Cytobacillus sp. IB215665: one gene and its partner. The protein of the gene in region 2 binds, or shares a complex with, the protein of the main gene of each other region. Links are inferred from orthologs where the notes say so. Each region holds a gene or a part of one and is shown on either strand. Other genes may lie near its edges.

Region 1 (11,949 bases), on a different replicon or contig from region 2:
ATCGTATCAGACAAATTCAGTGACAACAGCATCGCCTGGGGAGTTAACATTAATGCTTTATAACGGCTGTTTGAAATTTATCAATCTAGCTCGCAAAGCGATCCAAGAAAATAATATTGAGGAAAAAAATACGAATCTCATAAAATCACAGAACATTATACAAGAATTAATGGTGACGCTTAATATGGATGTCGAAGTGTCGAAAAATATGATGTCGATGTACGATTATATTAACCGTCGTTTAATTGATGTAAATATAAATAATGATTTAGATGCTCTTGCTGAAGTGGAAGCTCATGTTGCAGAGTTTCGTGATACGTGGAAGCAGGTTATTCAAATCAACCGTCAAAAACAATTTGCACAAGGCGGGCAAGCGTAGTGAGTGTCATTAAAGAGCTATATCAAGTAACGAAACAATTATTCGAGCTGCTTCAAACGGACATTAATAAAAGTGACCGTGATGAACAAATCGAGCGCATTCAACACCTTTTAACTGAACGTACGCAGTTTATTGAGAAGTTGGCGCCTCCATATTCAACGGGGGAAAAGCGTGTAGGCGCAGAAATTGTGACTTTAAACAAACAAATAGATGCTAAGCTTCTTGCTATGAAAGATGAAATTAAGCTCGATATTGCAGGATTAAAGAAGAAGAAGCAATCGCAAAAGAAATACATCAATCCTTATAATACGCGCACGGTAGATGGTGTATTTTATGACAAACGGAAATAGGTGAGTATATGGTGAAATTAGACGCACCACAATATGAAATTGTAAAGAAATATACTGAATTGCTAGATACGATTGAAGAAGGGCTTGACTATGTTAAGGGGAGTTTTGACAACCTTGAACGTACCGAAGGAGATAGAGTATTAGCTGACATATTTACTGCTTTTTCTAAAATCAATGATACGAATCAGCAGCTATTAGATATTTTTTCTCGAAATGAGATTGTTCGAAATCAAGTTAATCAGTTCCCAGGAGTCATTGCTGAGTGTGTGAAGCTGGAACAACATTTCTCGAACCAAACGGAAAAGCAAGCTATTATTAGTAAAAACATTATTCCAGCCTTTCTTGCATGGAAGGAACCAATTCAGCATACATTTTCAAGTTATATTCAACAATAGTACAATGCTCCTATACAAATGTATGGGAGTGTTTTTGTTTTTTAACATTTTCCATCAGGTACACTCTTTTGGAAACATATAAAAAATATAATTGTGTAATTTAAGGTTGTTTTCGGATTGATTGGTGCTTTTTGATCTAAGCAAGTATATTTTATCGTTCATAGCACCTTTGCTATTTTTACAATTAATGAGTACTCATAAAACATGCCAAACTGTCCATTTGCAGTAAAAAAAACCACAAAGTTTACGAAAAGAACCTTTAAATTTCGCAAAAAGGAATTTCCTCTCACATATCATTTTTCCTTACTGCATAACAATAAATACACATCAATTTTAACAATATATCGGTTATGTAAATAATGAAAATCGTCACAATTTATTCACAGTTAATTTCACGTTTAAGAAGGAATTGTTAAGGGTATTGTAGAAATGTATATACATAGCTTAAGAAAACCGCTTAGCGGATTTCTAGAGATAAGAAATGGAAATGTGGCTTTAATGTTTTAAGCATTTTCACCCATCTTAACTCGAATAAGTTATAAGTTTCAAGAAAAATGAGGATAAGAAGAATGGGGAAAGGAAAGTCACACTAAGTGCCGAATGAGTGGATTAGATCTTGTACAAGTTCATTATTCCCAGACTTATTTGAACATCCTTTCAAAATGGAGTTCAAAAAGGAGGAAAAAAGGACGAAAAAGATCAAGGCTGTGTAGCTTTGAGTACCAGAGTGTACGTTTGAAGAGTACATGAGGAACGGAAAAGCAAACCAACGCAGATATTCACTGTCATTTTTCCCGGACTTTTTTGAACATCCTCAAGTTAACTAAAGGAGGAGTTCGTGTATGATTTACAACATTCGTGGTGAAAACATTGAAGTAACTCCAGCATTGCGTGAGTATGTTGAGAAAAAGATTGGTAAATTAGAAAGGTATTTCGATGATTCTTCAGATGCCACAGTCCATGTTAATTTAAAAGTTCATAGTGATAAGCATTCTAAAATAGAAGTAACGATTCCAATGTCTCAGCTATTGTTAAGAGCAGAGGAAAATCATGAAGATATGTATGCAGCGATTGACCTTGTTCTTGATAAACTTGAGCGTCAAATTCGCAAACACAAAACAAAGGTGAACCGTAAGTTCCGAGATACTGGAACTCCTAAATATATGTTTACAAATGAGCCTGTAGCGATTCCTGATGAAGAAGAGGATGACTTAAAGCTTGTCCGTACTAAGCGCTTTAACTTAAAGCCGATGGACAGTGAAGAAGCAATTCTGCAAATGAATATGCTCGGTCATAATTTCTACGTATTTACTAACTCAGAAACGAACCGTACAAATGTCGTTTATTTAAGAAAAGATGGCAAATACGGTTTGATTGAACCGAATTAATAATAATGATTAGAAAACGTTAGGTTGCTTAGAACCTAACGTTTTTTGATGTTAAATATGCTGTAGGATGTTTTTGGTAGTTTATTGACCAATATCTCATTGTTCTTTTATCGAATGTTACTTTTTCAATATGATATAATAAAACATGTCTACAAACCTCATTTGTAGTCAATGGAAGGCTAGTTCGAGGATTATCTTTGATAATGAATGGAGGTGAATATGATGGAGAAGCTGTTACTAGAATTTATGAGCGAAATGCGCGAATTTAGAACAGAGGTAAATGGACGATTCACAAAGCTAGAACATGAAATGAACGACCGCTTTACAAAAGTAGATGAACGTTTTACTCAAGTGGACAAACGCTTCACAAAGCTAGAAGGTGAAATGGACAAGCGCTTTACAAAAGTAGATGAACGTTTTACCCAAGTGGATCAACGCTTCACGAAACTAGAAGTTGAAATGGCCGAGCGCTTTACAAAAGTAGATGAACGTTTTACTCAAGTGGACAAAAGCTTCACAAAGCTAGAACATGAAATGAACGAGCGCTTTACACAAGTAGATAACCGTTTTACTACAGTAGATATGCGACTATCAAAAATTGAAAACGATGTAACGGTAATTAAGGAAGCTGTTGTAAATAACCTTTCTGAGTCAAGGAGTCATTTCAAACATATCGAACAATCTCTTCAGCAACATCACTCCATGTTCCAGTTAATGACTGATGAAATTAATAAAAAGTACCGCTATTAATATGTACTACTTCATTCAAAAACATTAAAGTAACAACAAAGTTGTTAAGACCCAAATCTCTAGCTCACTTCAAGAAACACTTTTTTTCACATACACACCTCCAATTGTTAGCAATTGAACAGCTTTGGAAGTCTACAGCCTAATATGAAGGATTTACAATAAAGAAACGATGTGGTTGTCACATACCCTTCTTTTAACAATACTTTTCGTAAACTACGTGAGTTATTAAAAAAATACTCTTATATGAATGATCTAACTCTTTTTCATACATGGTTTGTTAAGGTTTTTGAATCAAATATAAAATATTCATATGATTCTGCCTTCTTATGCTCCCACATTCCTCCAAAATGTTGTTCACTTTGTCTCAAAATGTTAATATTAGAAATAGGATTTCTATAAGGGAAAAAAACTTAGTATATACATTATTATATATCCAGTGTGTGTATATGTCGTATTGGGTGTAACTTATATGAAAATAGAGGAGCGTTTTGAATGCTTGGAATGATAAAGAAAGTATTTGATGGTAATAAACGTCAAATTACTAAATTAGAAAAGCTTGCAGCACAAATTGACTCATTAAGTGCAGATATGGCGAACTTAACGGATGAGCAGCTACAATCAAAAACAGCAGAATTCAAAGGTCGTTATGATAAAGGGGAAAAGCTTGATGACATGCTTGTTGAAGCCTTTGCGGTTGTTCGTGAAGCAGCAAAGCGTGTGTTAGGCTTATATCCATACAAGGTACAATTAATGGGGGGTGTTTCCCTTCATGATGGTAATATCTCTGAGATGAAAACAGGAGAAGGTAAAACATTAACAGCGACAATGCCAGTATACTTAAATGCGTTAACAGGTAAAGGTGTGCACGTTGTAACTGTCAATGAATACTTGGCAAGTCGTGATGCTCATGAGATGGGTCAGTTATATGAATTTTTAGGATTAACAGTCGGTCTGAACTTAAACGGTATGTCTCGTGAGGAAAAAATTGAGGCGTATGCTGCTGATATTACATATGCAACGAACAATGAGCTAGGCTTTGATTATTTACGTGATAATATGGTGCTTTACAAAGAACAGATGGTTCAGCGACCGCTATATTATGCGGTTATTGATGAGGTTGACTCAATTCTTATTGATGAAGCAAGAACACCTTTAATTATATCTGGTTCAGCACAAAAGTCAGCACAATTATATGTACAAGCTAATGCGTTCGTTCGTACGCTAAATAAAGAATCAGATTTCATTTTCGATGAAAAATCAAAAAGTGTTCAGCTTACTGAAGAAGGCATGAACAAGGCTGAACGTGCTTTCGGGATTGATAATCTATTTGATATTACACATGTTTCATTAAATCATCATATAAATCAAGCGTTAAAAGCGCATGCTAGTATGCATAAAGACATTGATTATGTTGTTCAAGATGGCGAAGTTGTGATCGTTGATCCTTTTACAGGACGTTTGATGAAAGGCCGTCGATATAGTGAAGGCTTACATCAAGCAATTGAAGCAAAAGAAGGACTTGATATTCAAAATGAAAGCATGACACTGGCAACAGTAACGTTCCAAAACTATTTCCGTATGTATGAAAAGCTTTCTGGTATGACTGGTACGGCAAAAACAGAAGAAGAAGAGTTTAGAAATATATATAATATGCACGTTGTTGGGATTCCAACGAATAAGCCGATCGTGCGTGATGATCGTGCAGATCTTATATATAAAACGATCGAAGGGAAGTTTCGAGCAGTTGTTGAAGATATTGCTGAACGTCATCAAAAAGGGCAGCCAGTACTTGTCGGAACAGTGGCTATTGAAACCTCTGAAATTATCTCTAAGTTTTTGAAGAAAAAAGGTATTCCTCATCACATCTTAAATGCGAAAAATCATGGGAAAGAAGCACAGATTATCGAAGAAGCTGGTCAACCTGGTGCGGTTACGATTGCAACGAACATGGCTGGACGTGGTACGGATATTAAGCTTGGTGAAGGCGTGAAGGAAGCAGGAGGACTTTCGGTAATTGGTACAGAACGACATGAAAGTCGCCGAATAGACAATCAATTACGCGGTCGTTCCGGTCGTCAAGGAGATCCAGGTGTGACACAATTTTATTTATCTATGGAAGATGAACTCATGCGTCGCTTCGGATCAGACAATATGAAAGCGATGATGGAGCGACTCGGCATGGATGATACACAGCCTATTCAAAGTAAAATGGTTTCAAGAGCTGTTGAATCTGCTCAAAAACGTGTTGAAGGAAATAACTTTGACGCTCGGAAACAGCTTTTACAATATGATGACGTATTACGTCAGCAACGTGAAATTATATATAAACAGCGATCTGACGTCCTTTCATCAGAGAATCTACGTGATATCGTTGAAGGTATGATTAAGTCAACGATTGAACGATCTGTTGATTTGCATACACCGAAGGAAGAGCTTCCAGAAGAATGGAATCTTAAAGGCATCATTGATTATACAAATGCAACAATGCTTGCTGAAGGTGATGTCACACTTGACCAAATTAAAGGTCAGGAGCCTGAAGAAATTAGTGAGCTTATCTTTGCAAAAGTAAAAGAACGCTATGATGAAAAAGAACAGCAATTAGAGACAGAGCAGATGCGTGAGTTTGAAAAAGTTATCGTTCTGCGTGCAGTTGATAGTAAATGGATGGATCATATTGATGCGATGGATCACCTACGTCAAGGTATTCATCTTCGAGCTTATGGCCAGATTGATCCATTGCGTGAGTATCAAATGGAAGGATTTTCAATGTTTGAAAATATGGTGGCTTCCGTTGAAGAGGACGTTGCGAAGTATGTGATGAAGGCGCAAATTAGAAATAACCTTCAACGTCAAGAAGTCGCAAAGGGACAGGCGGTTAATCCAAAGCAAGACGGAGAAAAGCAAAAGCGCAAACCAGTTAAAAAAGCAGTTTCGATAGGCCGAAATGACCCATGTTATTGCGGAAGTGGGAAGAAATTCAAACAGTGCCACGGCAAATAACAGGGATCTGACCCCCGACCGAGGCATTAAAGTGATAAAATGTATTTTTCTTTACTGTGAACAAAGGTGAGTTGGCAGTGGATGCTTGCTCACCTATTTTCTATGATAATTTGTTTTGATGTATTTATTTTACAGTCAACGGGATATACATGTAAGGTAGGTAAAAATTTTATTGAGGTGGAAAATAAATGGATTTAGTTGAAATTAAGCAAGAGCTTGACAAAATGGCTACTCGTTTAGCTGATTTTAGGGGGTCTCTTTGACCTCGATACGAAGCAAGCTCGAATAGATGAGTTGGAAGAATTAATGGCAGCACCATCCTTTTGGGATGATCAACAAGCGGCTCAAACTGTCATAAATGAAGCAAATGGCTTAAAGGACTTAGTTAACAAGTTTACAGAGCTAAATGAGACATTTGAAAATCTCGAAGTGACTCATGAACTTGTCAAAGAAGAGCCAGATGATGAGTTACAAAAAGAGCTTGAAAATGAATGTAAAGCATTAACGAAGGACTTAAATACATTTGAATTAGAGCTGTTATTAAGTGAACCGTATGACAAAAATAATGCGATTTTAGAGCTGCATCCAGGTGCGGGTGGTACTGAATCACAAGATTGGGGTTCAATGCTATTGCGCATGTACACACGATGGGCAGAGCGAAGAGGTTACAAAGTAGAAACCTTGGATTATTTACCTGGAGATGAAGCTGGTATTAAAAGTGTCACACTGTTAATTAAAGGGCATAATGCATACGGTTATTTAAAAGCAGAAAAAGGTGTTCACCGTCTCGTTCGAATCTCACCTTTTGATTCGTCAGGACGTCGACATACTTCATTCGTATCATGCGAAGTCATGCCAGAGTTTAATGAAGACATTGAAATTGACATTCGTACTGAAGATTTGAAAATAGACACGTACCGTGCAAGTGGGGCGGGTGGTCAGCACGTCAATACGACAGATTCGGCAGTAAGGATTACTCATACTCCAACGAACGTTGTTGTTACGTGCCAATCAGAGCGTTCACAAATTAAAAACCGTGATCGAGCGATGAAAATGCTAAAAGCAAAGCTCTATCAAAAGAAAATTGAAGAACAACAAGAGCAGCTTGCTGAAATTCGTGGTGAGCAAAAGGAGATCGGCTGGGGAAGCCAAATTCGTTCTTACGTATTCCATCCGTATTCTCTCGTAAAAGATCACCGTACAAATACTGAAGTAGGTAATGTACAAGGTGTGATGGATGGTGAGCTTGATTCATTCATAGATTCGTACCTTCGTTCAAAACTTAACTAAACAGATGTTGCCCCATTCAATATGAGTGGGGTTTTTGTGTATCTTATTATGTGCTTACTACTTAGGGAAGTAAATCTTCTTATTTGGACAGTAAACCAAAAGTTCGGCAAGTAAATCTTCTTATTTGGACAGTAAACCAAAAGTACGGCAAGTAAATCTTCACATTTGGACAGTAAACCAAAGTATATGGCAAGTAAACCCTCCCATTTGGACAGTAAACAGGAAAGTATGAAAAATAAAAGCATACAAATGGACAATCACAAACATGTTCAACAAATAAATTATAGCTTTTGCACAATATACAGAACATATAACGTGAATATCATGCAAAGTGAACGATGAACGATAAATCGTATATAAACAAATCAATTTGACACAAAAAACTACTATACATAAGAATCAGATTCAATTAATGTCTCCGAACTCCCTGCTCCATCTCTTGTTATTTCCTATGTGTTAAATAATTTTTCATTTTTTACCACTTATAAGATAATTCTTCAAACAAAAAATAAGCAATAAGTTCCTTCAATTGTTTACTCCTTTAACACGTTATATGGTTAGCATTTACACTATATTTCCACCATGCTATACTCTCATAGGCAATTAGTAAAATTGTCTACATGACTTTTAGAATTGTGTTTAAAAAGGTGGAGAAAAAAGGATGAAGAAACGAAGCCGTAAGAGTCAAGCATTGGACCCGAAAATAATTGCAACATTAGACATATTTTATATACTGATTGGATCGGCTATTGTTGCTCTTGCTTTTAACTTGTTTTTACTACCCAACAATGTTGCCTCTGGTGGGGTAAGTGGGATTAGTACGATTACAAAAGAGATGTTTGGATGGAAGCCTGCTTATGTACAATGGGCATTCAATGTTCCATTATTTATCGCTGGCGTCATGTTGCTCGGTCGTAAATTTGGAATGAAAACATTAATTGGTACAGTATTTTTGCCGTTTGTTGTTTATTTATCGGAAAACCTCGAGCCTGCTACGCAAAATCCTCTACTAGGAGCTTTGTTCGGAGGAATGGGTGTCGGACTAGGGTTAGGAATCGTTTTTCGTGGACAAGCATCAACAGGTGGAACAGATTTAGCTGCGCAAATTTTTCACAAGTATACTGGTATTTCACTTGGAACATGCGTCGCATTTATTGACGGTTTAATCGTTATTACAGCAGCAATTGTATTTGATATTGAGAGTGGTTTATATGCAATTATCGCATTATTTGTTACGAGTAAAACGATCAATTTCATACAAGTTGGGTTCGGCTATTCAAAAATGGCAATGATTATTACAAATGAGCAAGAGGAAGTACGCAGTAAAATATTGCATGAACTAGATCGAGGAGTGACAAAGCTGTCAGCTTTTGGAGGCTATACAGATGACGAAAAACCAATTCTTATGTGTGTTGTCAATCAAACAGAGTTCACTAAATTGAAACAATTGGTTAAAAGTATTGATACATCAGCATTTGTCGTTGCTATGGATGCCACTGAGGTCCTTGGTGAGGGTTTTAAAAGGGCTTAAATTGGGTATAATAAAGTTATATTTTACTAATTTCAGACATGAGGGGGAATCGCAAATGAAAATGAAATTACTTGCATTATTGATGGGTACATCTCTTGTATTAGCTGCTTGTGGTGGTGGCGGAGATGAAGCTACAGAACCAAAAGAAGAGGCTGAAACTACACCAACTGAAGAAACAGAAACAGAAACAGGAGATACAGGTGCAGTGAATGTTGCTGCAGCAGAAGATGTTTATAAACAAAGCTGTGCTGGTTGTCACGGTGGAAATTTAGAAGGCGGATTTGGACCACAGCTAGAGAATATTGGCAGTAAGCTTTCACAAGCAGACATTGAAGATATCATTGCGAATGGTCAAGGTTCTATGAGTGGTGGAATCATTACTGGCGATGATGCAGTAAATGTTGCAGCATGGTTAGCTGAGAAAAAATAAGTAAAAATTAGCTTTTACATAAAAGTCATTCCATTAACATGGTTTGGCTTTTTTTTATTTGTATTCTATAAAAAAATAGCCAAATTATGCTTTCCTCTAGTACATTTTCTTCCTCATTTTTTTAAGTATTTAATTTCTCCTACTCAAAGATTTTCTGTAAAACAATGCTAATCGTAGAGCTTTAATCATCTCAAAAAAATATCATTTTTCTCCATTTTATTAGCCATTTTTTAAATAGCGATATTAAGCTCTATTTTTTTATCTTCTTTGACAATGTTCACGTGTAATTGAGTGAGTTTTATGGGTCCTTTTGAAATATAACTGTAATAATTTTTTGTCCTAAATAGTCTATCTTTGATGTTATAATGGATACTGTGAATGTAAAATTATTGGATTTATCCATATAATTTGTCAAAAAACAGACTAACACGAGTGGTTTTTACATAAAATGACAAAATTTAGGTGATATTAAATGATAGAAATGCAGGATGTGTATAAAACTTATCCTAACGGTGTCCTAGCGATTAACGGGATTAGCGTGAAAATTAATGAAGGTGAATTTGTTTATGTCGTTGGTCCTAGTGGTGCAGGGAAATCAACGTTTATTAAAATGATGTACCGTGAAGAAAAGCCATCAAATGGTTCAATTATGATAAATGGAATCAATTTATCAAGCCTTAAAGAAAAAAAGGTTCCTTTGTTACGAAGGCATATAGGAGTAGTCTTTCAAGATTTTAAACTTCTTCCTAAGCTTACTGTATATGAAAATGTGGCATTTGCTTTAGAAGTAATAGAAGAAAACCCAAAATACATAAAACGAAGAGTGATGGGAGTATTAGATTTAGTACGCCTGAAGCATAAGGCTCGTTTTAAGCCAGATGAATTATCTGGTGGGGAGCAGCAGCGTGTATCTATTGCCCGTTCCATCGTTAACTCTCCAAAAATAATGATAGCAGATGAACCTACGGGGAACCTTGACCCAGATACAGCGTGGGAAATCATGGACATATTTGAGGAAATTAATAATAGGGGAACGACAATTTTGATGGCGACTCATAATAGTGAGATCGTAAACAAAATTAAAAAACGAGTTATTGCAATTGAAAATGGCAAAATTGCCCGTGATGAAATGAGAGGGGAGTATGGTTATGAAATTTAGTACTCTCAAAAGGCATACACGGGAAAGCGTTAAAAACCTAGGAAGAAACGGGTGGATGACCTTTGCTTCTATCAGTGCAGTGACTGTTACGTTGTTATTAGTAGGTGTTTTCCTTGTTATTATGATGAATATGTATCACTTTACTCAATTGATTGAAGAAGATGTAGAAATACGTGTGTTCATTGATACTGTAGCTACTGGTGATGAGGTAAAGGAGTTAGAAAAGAATATTGATAAAATAGCTGAAGTTAAATCTATTACCTTCGTATCAAAGGATGAAGAGCTTGATAGCTTAGTAGAAAGTCTCGGACCAGTCCTTGATATGCTCAAAGGTGATAATAATCCTTTATCTGATGTTTATGTCGTGAAAACGAATCAACCGATTGAAGTAAATGAAGTAGCAAAAAAAATAGAAGATTTCTCAGCAGTCGCACAGGTTGATTATGGTGAAGAAGTTGTAGACAACCTATTTAAAATATTTAATGTATCACGAAATATAGGGTTTGGTTTAGTCATCGGACTATTATTTACCGCAATGTTTTTGATCTCAAATACGATAAAAATTACGATTGTAGCACGTAGAAGTGAGATAGAAATTATGAAATTAGTTGGCGCAACTAATTCATTTATTCGCTGGCCATTTTTCTTAGAAGGGTTATGGCTTGGAGTATTAGGTGCAATATTACCTATATCTATCATTCTAACAGCCTATTATTATTTACATGAAAATGCACAGCCGATGCTATCTGCTGATTTTCTACAAATGCTCCCATTTTACCCATTTGCACTGCAAATTGCTTTAATACTCATTTTGATTGGTGCGTGTATCGGTGTTTGGGGTAGTTTAATGTCCGTTCGAAAATTCTTAAAAGTATAGATAAAGAGATAACAAAAAATGAACTTAGTGTGTGAAAGAAAGAGATAATGAAAACTCAATGTTTGGAGGAATAAGACTTTGAAGCCTTTCAAATCAAAGCTATTATTACTTGGAGTTTCAGTTACAGTTGGGCTTAGTGGATTATTAGTCACTTCGGATAAAGATGCTGCTTTCGCAGTAACAACTCAAGAAATTGAAGATAAGAAAAACGAAATTAAAAATATCCAAAGTAAGAAAAGTCAAGTTGCTGGTGAAATTACTGATGCAGAAAAGGAAGTTGAAGAATTACAACAGGAACAAGCTGTGTTACTTGATGAAATTAGACGATTAGATATTGCCGTAGCAGAAACAAATGAACAAATTACTGCAAAGCAAGCTGAGATTGAACAGAAAAAGCAAG
Region 2 (11,823 bases):
CTGGGGATAACATTGAAATGACAGTTGAGCTTATCGCTCCTATCGCACTTGAAGAAGGTACTAAATTCTCTATTCGTGAGGGTGGACGTACTGTAGGTGCTGGAGTAGTAGCTACTATCACTGAGTGATAATAGATAAGAAACAGGTTTGCGTTTATACGTAGACCTGTTTTTTTATGGAATGGTTCCTTGTTAAACAATATTAAGATCTAAAAGTCACCTAAAGGGACATTAACAAAAACTGCTAACAGTATGTTGTGCTAGAGTAATTGAAAAGAGACTGTAAGGCGTGTATACTAAGTCGTGGGTTAAAAAAATTGATAGATTAAAATTTGCTATTGCATTAGGTGCAATTTTTTTATATAATAGTGAATGTTGGTCTTTGACTGCGATGATGTGGAAGGTTGCTGACACACCCGGCCGCTTTGCCATGGCGAGTGTGGGGAAATTTCCACGGAGAATGTCTATTAAATAAAATAGGCGATAAAGGAGGGAAAATAATGGCAAAAGAAAAAATTCGTATTCGATTAAAAGCTTACGATCACCGAATTCTTGATCAATCTGCAGAAAAAATCGTAGCAACAGCTAAGCGATCAGGTGCAAATGTCTCTGGTCCGATTCCGTTACCAACTGAAAAGTCTGTTTATACGATTCTTCGTGCTGTTCATAAGTATAAAGATTCTCGTGAGCAATTTGAAATGCGTACACATAAACGCTTAATTGATATCGTAAATCCTACTCCAAAAACAGTAGATTCACTAATGCGTTTAGACTTGCCGTCAGGTGTAGATATTGAAATTAAACTATAATAAATAATAAGTTAGATAACAGGAGGTGTGACGAATGACCAAAGGAATCTTAGGTAGAAAGATTGGTATGACACAAGTGTTCGTTGGAGATGTACTTGTACCAGTTACTGTAGTTGAGGCTTCACCTAACGTAGTTCTTCAGAAGAAAACTGAAGCAACAGATGGTTATGAAGCTATACAACTTGGTTTTGATAACAAGCGTGAAAAGCTTGCTAACAAACCAGCTAAAGGACATGTTGCAAAAGCGGATACTACGCCTAAGCGCTTCATCCGTGAATTCCGCGGGCTGAACGTTGAGGAATATGAAGTTGGTCAGGAAGTCAAAGTTGACGTCTTCTCTGAAGGCGATGTAGTAGATGTTACAGGTATTTCAAAGGGTAAAGGATTCCAAGGTGCAATTAAGCGCCACGGACAATCACGCGGCCCTATGTCACACGGTTCGCGCTATCACCGTCGTCCTGGTTCAATGGGACCTGTTGATCCAAACCGTGTATTCAAAGGAAAGCTTTTACCTGGACGTATGGGTGGAGAACGTATAACTGTTCAAAACTTAGAAGTTGTAAAAATTGATGCTGAACGTAACATTTTACTTATTAAAGGTAATGTCCCAGGACCAAAAAAAGGTCTTGTAACTATTAATAGTGCGGTTAAGGCACAGTAATTTTTGTAAGAAAGGAGGAATATACCAATGCCTAAAGTAACATTATATAGCCAAAATGGTTCTACAGTAGGTGAAGTAGAGCTTAATGAATCTGTATTTGGTATTGAGCCTAACAAGAGTGTATTATTCGATGCAGTTATTATGCAAAGAGCTTCCTTAAGACAAGGAACTCACAAAGTAAAAGGTCGTTCTGAAGTACGTGGCGGTGGACGTAAACCTTGGCGTCAAAAAGGTACTGGACGTGCTCGTCAAGGATCAATTCGTTCTCCACAATGGCGTGGTGGTGGAATAGTATTCGGACCTACACCTAGAAGCTACAGCTATAAGCTACCTAAGAAGGTACGTCGCTTAGCACTTAAATCAGCACTATCAACAAAAGTGCTTGAAAATGATATCGTTGTATTAGAGAGCCTAGCATTTGAAGCTCCTAAAACAAAAGAAATGGTAAACATTTTAAACAGTCTTTCTGCAGATCGCAAAGCGTTAATCGTAACTGCTGATCAAAATGAATTCGTGACTCTTTCAGCGCGTAATATTCCTGGAGTAACAGTTGTATCTGCTACAGGTGTGAACGTACTGGACTTATTAAACCACGATAAACTTGTGATCACTAAAGATGCGGTGGAAAAAGTAGAGGAGGTGCTTGCGTAATGAAAGAACCTCGTGATATTATTAAGCGCCCCGTTATTACAGAACGTTCTACAGATTTAATGGAAGAGAAAAAATATACGTTTGACGTTGATGTGAAAGCTAATAAAACTGAAGTCAAGGATGCTGTTGAGGCAATTTTTGATGTGAAAGTAGAAAAAGTAAACATCATGAACTACAAAGGTAAGTTCAAGCGTATGGGTCGTCATAGCGGTTATACTAATCGTCGCAGAAAAGCAATTGTGAAGTTAACTGCTGATAGCAAAGAAATCGAACTTTTTGAAGTATAAGTTTACTAGTGAAGGAGGGAAATAGAGATGGCGATTAAAAAGTATAAACCTACCTCAAACGGTCGTCGTGGTATGTCGGTATCAGATTTCGCAGAAATCACTACTGATACTCCCGAGAAGTCGTTATTGGCTCCTTTAAATAAAAAGGGTGGACGTAACAACCAAGGTAGATTAACAGTACGTCATCAAGGTGGCGGTCATAAGCGTCAATACCGCATCATTGATTTTAAACGCGACAAAGATGGTATACCAGGACGCGTTGCTACAATCGAGTATGATCCAAATAGATCAGCTAATATTGCGTTAATTAACTATGTTGATGGTGAAAAACGTTATATTCTAGCTCCGAAAAATTTAGAAGTGGGCATGGAAATCATGTCTGGCCCAGAAGCGGATATTAAAGTGGGTAATGCATTACCTTTAGTTAATATTCCTGTTGGTACAGTTATTCATAACATTGAACTTAAACCAGGTAGAGGTGGACAATTAGTACGTTCTGCTGGAACATCTGCTCAAGTTCTTGGTAAAGAAGGAAAATACGTTTTAGTACGTTTAACTTCAGGTGAAGTGCGTATGGTATTAGCTGCTTGCCGTGCTTCTATTGGTCAAGTTGGTAATGAGCAACACGAACTTATTAATATCGGTAAAGCAGGTCGTTCTCGTTGGTTAGGTAAACGCCCAACTGTACGTGGATCTGTAATGAACCCAGTTGATCACCCACATGGTGGTGGTGAAGGTAGAGCTCCTATCGGACGTAAGTCACCAATGACACCTTGGGGTAAACCAACACTCGGTTATAAAACGCGCAAGAAAAATAAGAAGTCAGATAAATTTATCGTGCGTCGTCGTAAAAAATAACGGGGTTGTGCTACGGTTCACAGGAACCGTATGCCAATCGCGAAGGGAGGTTCACATATGGGTCGCAGCTTAAAAAAAGGACCTTTTGTAGATGATCATTTAATGAAAAAAATTGAGAGCTTGAATGAAACTGATGGTAAGCGTGTGGTTAAAACATGGTCTCGTCGTTCAACGATTTTCCCTCAATTCATTGGTCATACAATTGCAGTTTATGATGGTCGAAAACATGTGCCTGTATATATAAGTGAAGACATGGTTGGTCACAAGCTTGGAGAGTTTGCACCAACTCGTACGTATAAAGGTCACGCTAGTGATGACAAGAAAACAAGACGTTAAGAGAGGAGGCATCCTAAATGCAAGCAAAAGCTGTTGCAAGAACAGTTCGAATTGCGCCTCGTAAAGCTCGCTTAGTAGTGGACTTAATTCGAGGAAAGCAAATTGGTGAAGCATTAGCAGTTTTACGCTTAACAAACAAAGCGGCTTCTCCGATAGTAGAAAAAGTATTAAAATCAGCTGTTGCAAACGCAGAACACAACTATGAGATGGATATTAATAATTTAGTTGTTGAAGAAGCGTATGTGAACGAAGGCCCGACTATGAAACGTTTCCGCCCGCGTGCAATGGGACGTGCTAGTCAAATTAATAAACGTACGAGCCACATTACTGTAGTGGTATCAGAAAAGAAGGAGGGATAATCAGTGGGTCAAAAAGTAAATCCAGTAGGTTTGCGTATCGGAGTCATCCGTGATTGGGAATCAAAGTGGTATGCTGATAAGGACTATGCAGATTTGTTGCATGAAGACCTTAAGGTTCGTGAATACATTACTAAGAGATTAAGTGACTCTGCAGTATCAAAAGTGGAAATTGAACGTGCGGCTAATCGTGTGAATATTTCAGTACACACTGCAAAACCAGGAATGGTTATTGGTAAAGGTGGTACAGAAGTAGAAGCACTTCGTAAAGCGTTAAATGCGTTGACAGGTAAACGTGTCCACATTAATATCGTAGAAATTAAGAGAGCTGACTTAGATGCTAAATTAGTAGCAGATAATATTGCTCGTCAATTAGAAAACCGTGTATCCTTCCGTCGTGTGCAAAAGCAAGCTATTCAACGTGCTTTACGCGCTGGAGCAAAAGGGATTAAAACAATGGTATCTGGTCGTTTAGGTGGTGCAGATATCGCTCGTGCTGAATATTACAGTGAGGGAACAGTTCCACTTCATACGCTCCGTGCTGACATAGATTATGGTACAGCTGAAGCAGATACTACGTATGGTAAATTAGGCGTAAAAGTATGGATTTATCGTGGAGAAGTCCTTCCTACAAAGAAGAATAAAGAGGAAGGAGGAAAATAATCATGTTAATGCCAAAACGCGTTAAGTATCGTCGCGAACACCGCGGTAAAATGCGCGGTCGTGCAAAAGGCGGCACTGAAGTAAATTTCGGTGAGTTCGGCTTACAAGCGCTAGAAGCGTCTTGGATTACTAACCGCCAAATCGAGGCTGCTCGTATTGCGATGACACGTTATATGAAACGTGGCGGTAAAGTATGGATTAAAATATTCCCATCCAAGCCATATACAGCTAAACCTCTAGAAGTTCGAATGGGTTCCGGTAAGGGTGCTCCAGAGGGCTGGGTTGCTGTTGTAAAACCAGGTAAGATTATGTTTGAAATCTCAGGTGTACCTGAAGAGGTGGCACGTGAAGCACTTCGTCTTGCATCACATAAACTTCCAGTAAAATGTAAGTTTGTAAAACGAGAAGAAATTGGTGGTGAATCAAATGAAAGCTAATGAAATTCGTGACCTTACCACTGCCGAAATTGAACAAAAAGTTAAGTCTTTAAAAGAAGAGTTATTCAATTTACGTTTCCAGCTAGCGACTGGACAACTTGAAAATACAGCTCGTATTCGCGAAGTACGTAAATCGATCGCTCGTATGAAAACTGTGATACGTGAAAGAGAGATCGGTGTGAATAATCGATAAATGAGGGGAGGTTTGCTTAAATGAGTGAACGCAACCAACGTAAAGTGTATACAGGTCGTGTTGTATCTGACAAAATGGATAAAACGATAACTGTATTAGTTGAAACATACAAAACTCATTCACTATATGGTAAACGTGTTAAGTATTCAAAGAAATTCAAAGCACATGATGAGCAAAATACTGCAAAAGTTGGCGACGTAGTTAAAGTAATGGAAACACGTCCACTATCTGCAACAAAACGTTTCCGTTTAGTAGAAGTAGTTGAAAAAGCGGTAATTATATAATACAAGGTCGGATGAATTTTATATCCGAAGGGAGGTTTCGTGAATGATTCAACAAGAATCTCGGTTGAAAGTTGCTGATAATTCTGGAGCTCGTGAAGTGTTAACGATAAAAGTTCTAGGTGGCTCTGGACGTAAATACGCAAATATTGGTGATGTAATTGTTTGTACAGTGAAACAAGCAACACCAGGAGGCGTTGTCAAAAAAGGTGAAGTAGTTAGGGCTGTTGTTGTACGTTCAAAAAAAGGAGCACGACGCCCAGACGGTTCTTACATCCGTTTTGACGAAAATGCATGCGTGATTATCCGTGACGACAAAAGTCCACGTGGTACTCGTATTTTCGGCCCGGTAGCTCGTGAATTACGTGATAGCAACTTCATGAAAATTGTATCATTAGCTCCTGAAGTTCTTTAATTTGAAAATTGAAATGCCTTATCAAGGAGGTGCAGATAAGATGCATGTAAAAAAAGGTGATAAAGTACTTGTGATTTCAGGTAAGGATAAAGGTAAACAAGGAGTTATCCTTGCTGCATTGCCAAAGAAAAGTAGAGTTCTTGTGGAAGGTGTGAATATTGTGAAGAAGCATTCTAAACCTTCACAAGCTAATCCCCAAGGCGGGATTAACAGCCAAGAGGCACCTATCCATGTATCAAATGTTATGCCATTAGATCCAAAGACGGGTGAACCTACACGTGTTGGACATAAGCAAGTTGATGGCAAAAACGTACGCTATGCAAAAAAATCTGGTGAATTATTAGATAAATAACTAGTTGTAGAAAGGAGGTACTATTATGAACCGCCTAAAGGAAAAATATCAAAAAGAAATTACTCCTAGTGTTATGAGTAAATTCAGTTATAAATCAGTTATGCAAACACCTCAACTTGAAAAAATAGTTGTAAATATGGGTGTTGGAGATGCAGTTGCAAATTCAAAGGCATTAGATAATGCTGTTGAAGAATTAACAACAATAACTGGTCAAAAGCCTGTAGTTACAAAAGCAAAGAAATCTATCGCTGGTTTCCGTCTTCGTGAAGGAATGCCAATTGGTGCGAAAGTAACTTTACGCGGTGAGCGTATGTATGAATTTTTAGATAAACTAGTGTCTGTTGCACTTCCACGTGTACGTGACTTCCGTGGTGTATCTAAAAAATCATTCGATGGTCGTGGTAACTATACATTAGGGATTAAAGAACAATTGATTTTCCCTGAAATTGAATATGATAAAGTTTCGAAAGTTCGTGGTATGGATATCGTTATCGTAACCACTGCAAATACTGATGAAGAAGCTCGTGAATTATTAACTCAAATGGGTATGCCGTTCCAAAAGTAATCAGTGCCATCTAAATATAAGGAGGCGAAAATGTGGCTAAAAAATCAATGGTCGTAAAACAAAAACGTGATCAAAAGTTTAAAGTGCGTGAGTACACACGTTGTGAACGATGTGGTCGTCCTCATTCAGTGCTAAGAAAATTTAAACTTTGCCGTATTTGTTTCCGTGAATTAGCATATAAGGGACATATCCCAGGTGTAAAAAAAGCAAGTTGGTAAAACCCAGATATGGGAAGGAGGTAAAAATATTATGGTGATGACAGATCCTATTGCAGATTTGCTTACTCGTATTCGCAATGCGAACATGGTACGTCACGACAAATTAGAGGTTCCTGCTTCAAACATGAAGAAAGATATCGCTGATATTTTAAAACGTGAAGGTTTTGTTCGTGATGTGGAATTTATTGAAGATAACAAACAAGGTATTCTCCGTATTTTCTTAAAGTATGGTGCAAATAATGAACGTGTAATTACTGGATTAAAGCGTATTAGTAAACCTGGTTTACGCGTATACGCTAAAGCTGATGAGGTACCTCGTGTACTTAATGGTTTAGGAATTGCGATTGTGTCTACTTCTCAAGGTGTGTTAAGTGACAAAGAAGCTCGTCAAAAGCAAACAGGCGGAGAAGTACTAGCTTACGTTTGGTAAAAAGTTTTTTTAGAATGGAGGTGTAATTTATGTCACGCGTTGGTAAAAAACCAATTGTTATCCCTGCAGGTGTAACGGTAACTGAGGAAAATAAAAACGTTATTGTTAAAGGACCGAAGGGTGAATTAACTCGTACAATCCATGCAGATATGGAATTAACAATAGAAGAAAACGCTGTAACAGTTGTTCGACCATCTGATTCAAAAGAGCACCGCTCATTACATGGAACGACTCGTAGCGTACTAGCTAATATGGTTGAAGGTGTTTCTAAGGGGTATGAAAGAGGACTAGAATTGATCGGGGTAGGTTACCGTGCACAAAAGCAAGGTAAAAAGCTAATCCTAAATGTAGGTTACTCACATCCTGTTGAAATCGAACCTGAAGCAGGGATCGAAATAGATGTGCCTGCGAATACAAAAATTGTTATTAAAGGTACTGATAAGGAACGTGTTGGAGCTTTAGCTGCTAACATTCGTGATGTACGTCCACCAGAGCCTTATAAAGGTAAAGGAATTCGTTATGAAGGCGAATATGTACGTCGTAAGGAAGGTAAGACTGGTAAGTAATACCGCCTAGTGTATAAGAAAGGAGTGGCATAGTATGATTACAAAACCTGATAAGAATGCAGTTCGTAAAAAAAGACACGGACGTGTTCGTGCGAAAATTTCAGGAACAGCTGTACGCCCGCGTTTGAATGTGTTTCGTTCTAGCAAACACATATATGCGCAAGTAATCGATGATGTGAATGGTGTTACACTTGCAAGTGCATCTACTTTAGATAAAGAATTAAGCATTGAGTCAACAGGTAATGTTGACGCAGCGCAAAAAGTTGGCGAGTTAGTTGCTAAACGTGCGTCAGAAAAAGGTATTAAAGAAGTGGTTTTTGATCGTGGAGGATACCTATTCCATGGACGTATTAAAGCGTTAGCTGATTCAGCTCGTGAAAATGGCTTAGAATTTTAATTGTCAAAGGAGGGATACAGATGGTCCGTGTTGATCCAAGTAAACTAGAACTTGAAGAACGTGTTGTTACCGTAAACCGCGTAGCAAAGGTAGTGAAAGGTGGACGTCGTTTCCGTTTTGCTGCACTTGTTGTTGTTGGTGATAAAAACGGTCACGTTGGTTTTGGAACTGGTAAAGCTCAAGAGGTTCCAGAAGCTATTCGTAAAGCTATAGAAGATGCTAAGAAAAATCTTGTTACTGTACCTATGGTTGGTACAACAATTCCACATGAAGTTATCGGACGATTTGGCGCAGGAGAAATCTTGTTAAAGCCTGCTTCTGAAGGTACTGGAGTTATCGCTGGAGGTCCTGTACGTGCGGTATTAGAGCTAGCTGGTGTACATGACATCCTATCAAAATCTTTAGGTTCAAATACACCTATTAACATGATTCGTGCTACAATTAGTGGTATTCAGGATATGAAGCGCGCTGAAGACGTTGCAAAGTTGCGTGGAAAATCAGTTGAAGAATTGTTAGGATAAGGGGGGAAATGAAATGTCAAAGAAATTAGCTATCACCCTCACAAGAAGTGTTATTGGCCGTTCTAAAGATCAAAAAGTAACTGTTCAAACTTTAGGTTTGAAAAAAATGCATCAAACGGTCGTACATGAAGATAATGCTGCAATTCGCGGCATGGTAAACAAAGTTGCACATTTAGTTACGGTAAAAGAACAATAATTTTAACATGAGTAAATAAGGAGGTGCCCTGATGAAACTTCATGAACTTAAACCAGCTGAAGGGTCTCGTAAAACTCGTAATCGTGTAGGACGTGGTATTGCTACTGGTAATGGTAAAACATCTGGTAGAGGCCAAAAAGGTCAAAAGTCTCGTTCTGGCGGTGGCGTACGTCCAGGCTTCGAGGGTGGTCAAACACCTTTGTTCCAACGACTACCTAAACGTGGTTTTACGAACATTAACCGAAAAGAGTATGCGGTCGTTAATCTTGAAACATTAAATCGTTTTGAAGATGGTACGGAAGTAACACCTGAATTATTAATCGAAACAGGTGTAGTAAGTAAGCTTAAATCGGGTTTGAAAGTCCTTGCAAAAGGAAAAGTTGAGAAAAAGCTTACTGTTAAAGCTCACAAATTCTCTTCTGCTGCAAAAGAAGCAATTGAAGCTGCAGGCGGTAAAACTGAGGTGATTTAATGTTCCGAACAATCTCCAATTTTATGCGCGTTGGTGATATAAGAAAGAAAATAATATTCACCTTGTTAATGTTAGTTGTGTTTAGAATAGGGACGTTTATTCCTGTTCCGAACATCAATGCTGAAGTATTACAGGTTACAGGCGAAAACAATCTATTTGGAGTATTGAATACATTTGGTGGAGGAGCATTACAGAACTTTTCCATCTTTGCAATGGGGATTATGCCTTATATCACGGCTTCCATTATTATTCAATTACTACAAATGGATGTTGTTCCAAAGTTTACTGAGTGGTCAAAACAAGGTGAAGTTGGTCGTCGTAAATTAGCTCAGTTTACCCGCTACGGCACAATAGTTCTTGGATTTATTCAAGCAATTGGTATGTCCATTGGCTTTAACACTATGTCGAACGGGGCATTAATTGAGAACCCTGGCATTCCAACTTATTTGTTAATAGCATTAGTATTGACGGCTGGAACTGCCTTTTTAATGTGGTTAGGTGAACAAATAACAGCTCACGGTGTTGGTAATGGAATTTCCATTCTCATCTTTGCTGGGATTGTGGCAGGCATTCCGAATATCGCTAACCAAGTATATGCAACACAATTTGAAGGTGCTGGAGAACAGCTATTCTTACGTATCGTTACGGTAGTTTTATTGCTACTCGCGATCGTTGCAATCGTCGTTGGTGTTATTTTCATCCAACAAGCATTTCGAAAAATTCCAATTCAATATGCAAAACGCTTAGTGGGTCGTAGTCCAGTTGGAGGACAATCTACTCATTTACCTTTAAAAGTAAATGCTGCGGGTGTAATACCTGTTATCTTTGCAGTATCGTTTATTATTACACCACCAACAATTGCATCATTCTTTGGACAAAACGATGTTACTATGTGGATTGAAAATACATTCAGGTATACCGAACCTGTTGGTATGACAATATATGTTGCATTAATTATTGCATTTACCTATTTCTATACGTTTGTTCAAGTTAATCCTGAGCAAATGGCAGAAAACCTTAAAAAACAAGGTGGGTATATTCCTGGAATTCGTCCAGGGATAAATACGCAAGAATATGTAACTCGGATACTATATCGTCTTACATTTGTAGGTTCTATTTTCTTAGCTGCAATTTCTGTTCTTCCTATTATTTTTATTAAATTTACCAGTCTTCCGGAATCAGTACAAATTGGTGGAACAAGCTTGCTCATCGTTGTTGGTGTTGCACTTGAGACAATGAAACAGCTTGAAAGCCAACTTGTAAAACGTCATTACAAAGGATTTATTAAGTCATGAGGTTTTGGGGTTCTCCCATTTCCTCATTGTTAGATGAGGGTGAACACATATGAATCTCGTATTAATGGGGCTCCCTGGTGCTGGTAAAGGTACGCAGGCAGAGCAAATTGTTAGCAAGTATAATATTCCTCACATATCAACAGGAGATATGTTCCGTGCTGCTATAAGTGAAGGAACTGAATTAGGCTTAAAAGCAAAGGCTTTTATGGATGAGGGCAAACTTGTTCCTGATGAAGTTACAATAGGTATTGTTCGTGAAAGATTAGGTAAAAATGATTGTAAAAATGGCTTTCTGTTAGATGGTTTCCCTCGAACAGTCGCTCAAGCAGAGGCGTTAGAACAATTGCTACATGTCATGAACAGTACGATAGATTTTGTTATCAATATAAATGTTGATAAATCTATACTATTAGATCGTTTAACAGGTAGAAGAATTTGCAAGAACTGTGGTTCCACATATCATCTAGTATTTAATCCACCACAACAAGAGGGCGTTTGCGACAAGTGTGGAGGAGAATTATATCAACGTGCTGATGATAATGAGGCTACTGTAGAAACTCGCCTAGAGGTAAACATTAAACAGTCAGAGCCTTTGTTAAATTTCTACAAGCAAAAAGGTTATTTACAAAACATTGATGGACAACAAGCAATTGATAAAGTATTTGTAGATATAGATAAATTGCTTGGAGGCATATCTAAATGATTATTTGTAAGACCCCACGTGAGATAGAAATAATGCGTGAAGCAGGCCGTATCGTTGCTTTGACTCACAAGGAATTACAGAAACATATTAAACCTGGTATTACTACTAAGCAATTGGATACAATTGCTGAAGAGTTTATTCGGAAACATGATGCAATTCCAT

Evidence for each region.
Region 1: the proteins of secY (region 2) and secA are in contact, whole or in part, in a crystal structure (PDB 3DIN), measured with the Thermotoga maritima proteins. The link is inferred for Cytobacillus sp. IB215665 from one-to-one orthologs. Residues at the interface, in WP_004081795.1 of Thermotoga maritima: Glu108, Gly109, Glu110, Glu111, Ala236, Glu237, Arg238, Arg239, Ile240, Thr241, Ile242, Gln243, Tyr244, Ala245, Arg246, Arg247, Val248, Thr249, Gly250, Arg251, Arg252, Val253, Tyr254, Gly256, Ala257, Ser258, Thr259, Tyr260, Leu261, Pro262; in WP_004082002.1 of Thermotoga maritima: Glu261, Ala262, Arg263, Lys300, Ala301, Arg302, Thr303, Ile304, Ile305, Leu323, Tyr324, Asp325, Pro326, Val329, Ser330, Tyr333, Ile336, Lys340, Phe345, Val349, Glu363, Phe364, Tyr374, Ser375, Gly376, Gly377, Glu393, Ile395, Thr482, Ser483.

Annotation. Positions count from the first base shown.
Region 1 is NZ_JAXBME010000001.1:368,576-380,524, forward strand. Bases 3,422-6,508 are described here. They hold secA (preprotein translocase subunit SecA), read left to right. Parts: upstream 3,422-3,754; coding sequence 3,755-6,262; downstream 6,263-6,508. Also shown: flagellar export chaperone FliS, read left to right, coding at 1-379; SLH52_RS01520 (flagellar protein FliT), read left to right, coding at 379-729; SLH52_RS01525 (hypothetical protein), read left to right, coding at 738-1,124; hpf (ribosome hibernation-promoting factor, HPF/YfiA family), read left to right, coding at 1,967-2,512; SLH52_RS01535 (hypothetical protein), read left to right, coding at 2,735-3,262; SLH52_RS01550 (YitT family protein), read left to right, coding at 8,214-9,083; cccB (cytochrome c551), read left to right, coding at 9,139-9,513; cell division ATP-binding protein FtsE, read left to right, coding at 9,986-10,672; permease-like cell division protein FtsX, read left to right, coding at 10,662-11,549; SLH52_RS01570 (murein hydrolase activator EnvC family protein), read left to right, coding at 11,628-11,949. UniProt on the Escherichia coli protein: Required for protein export, interacts with the SecYEG preprotein conducting channel.
Region 2 is NZ_JAXBME010000023.1:14,709-26,531, reverse strand. What follows is about bases 8,850-11,810. They hold secY (preprotein translocase subunit SecY), read left to right. Parts: upstream 8,850-9,662; coding sequence 9,663-10,958; downstream 10,959-11,810. Other genes in these bases: map (type I methionyl aminopeptidase), read left to right, coding at 11,658-11,810; SLH52_RS20485 (adenylate kinase), read left to right, coding at 11,008-11,661; rplO (50S ribosomal protein L15), read left to right, coding at 9,223-9,663; rpmD (50S ribosomal protein L30), read left to right, coding at 9,009-9,191; rpsE (30S ribosomal protein S5), read left to right, coding at 8,850-8,995. Also shown: tuf (elongation factor Tu), read left to right, coding at 1-128; SLH52_RS20600 (hypothetical protein), read left to right, coding at 289-474; rpsJ (30S ribosomal protein S10), read left to right, coding at 500-808; rplC (50S ribosomal protein L3), read left to right, coding at 843-1,469; rplD (50S ribosomal protein L4), read left to right, coding at 1,497-2,120; rplW (50S ribosomal protein L23), read left to right, coding at 2,120-2,407; rplB (50S ribosomal protein L2), read left to right, coding at 2,435-3,265; rpsS (30S ribosomal protein S19), read left to right, coding at 3,323-3,601; rplV (50S ribosomal protein L22), read left to right, coding at 3,619-3,960; rpsC (30S ribosomal protein S3), read left to right, coding at 3,964-4,620; rplP (50S ribosomal protein L16), read left to right, coding at 4,623-5,057; rpmC (50S ribosomal protein L29), read left to right, coding at 5,047-5,250; rpsQ (30S ribosomal protein S17), read left to right, coding at 5,271-5,534; rplN (50S ribosomal protein L14), read left to right, coding at 5,578-5,946; rplX (50S ribosomal protein L24), read left to right, coding at 5,987-6,298; rplE (50S ribosomal protein L5), read left to right, coding at 6,324-6,863; and 6 more genes. UniProt on the Escherichia coli protein: The central subunit of the protein translocation channel SecYEG. Consists of two halves formed by TMs 1-5 and 6-10.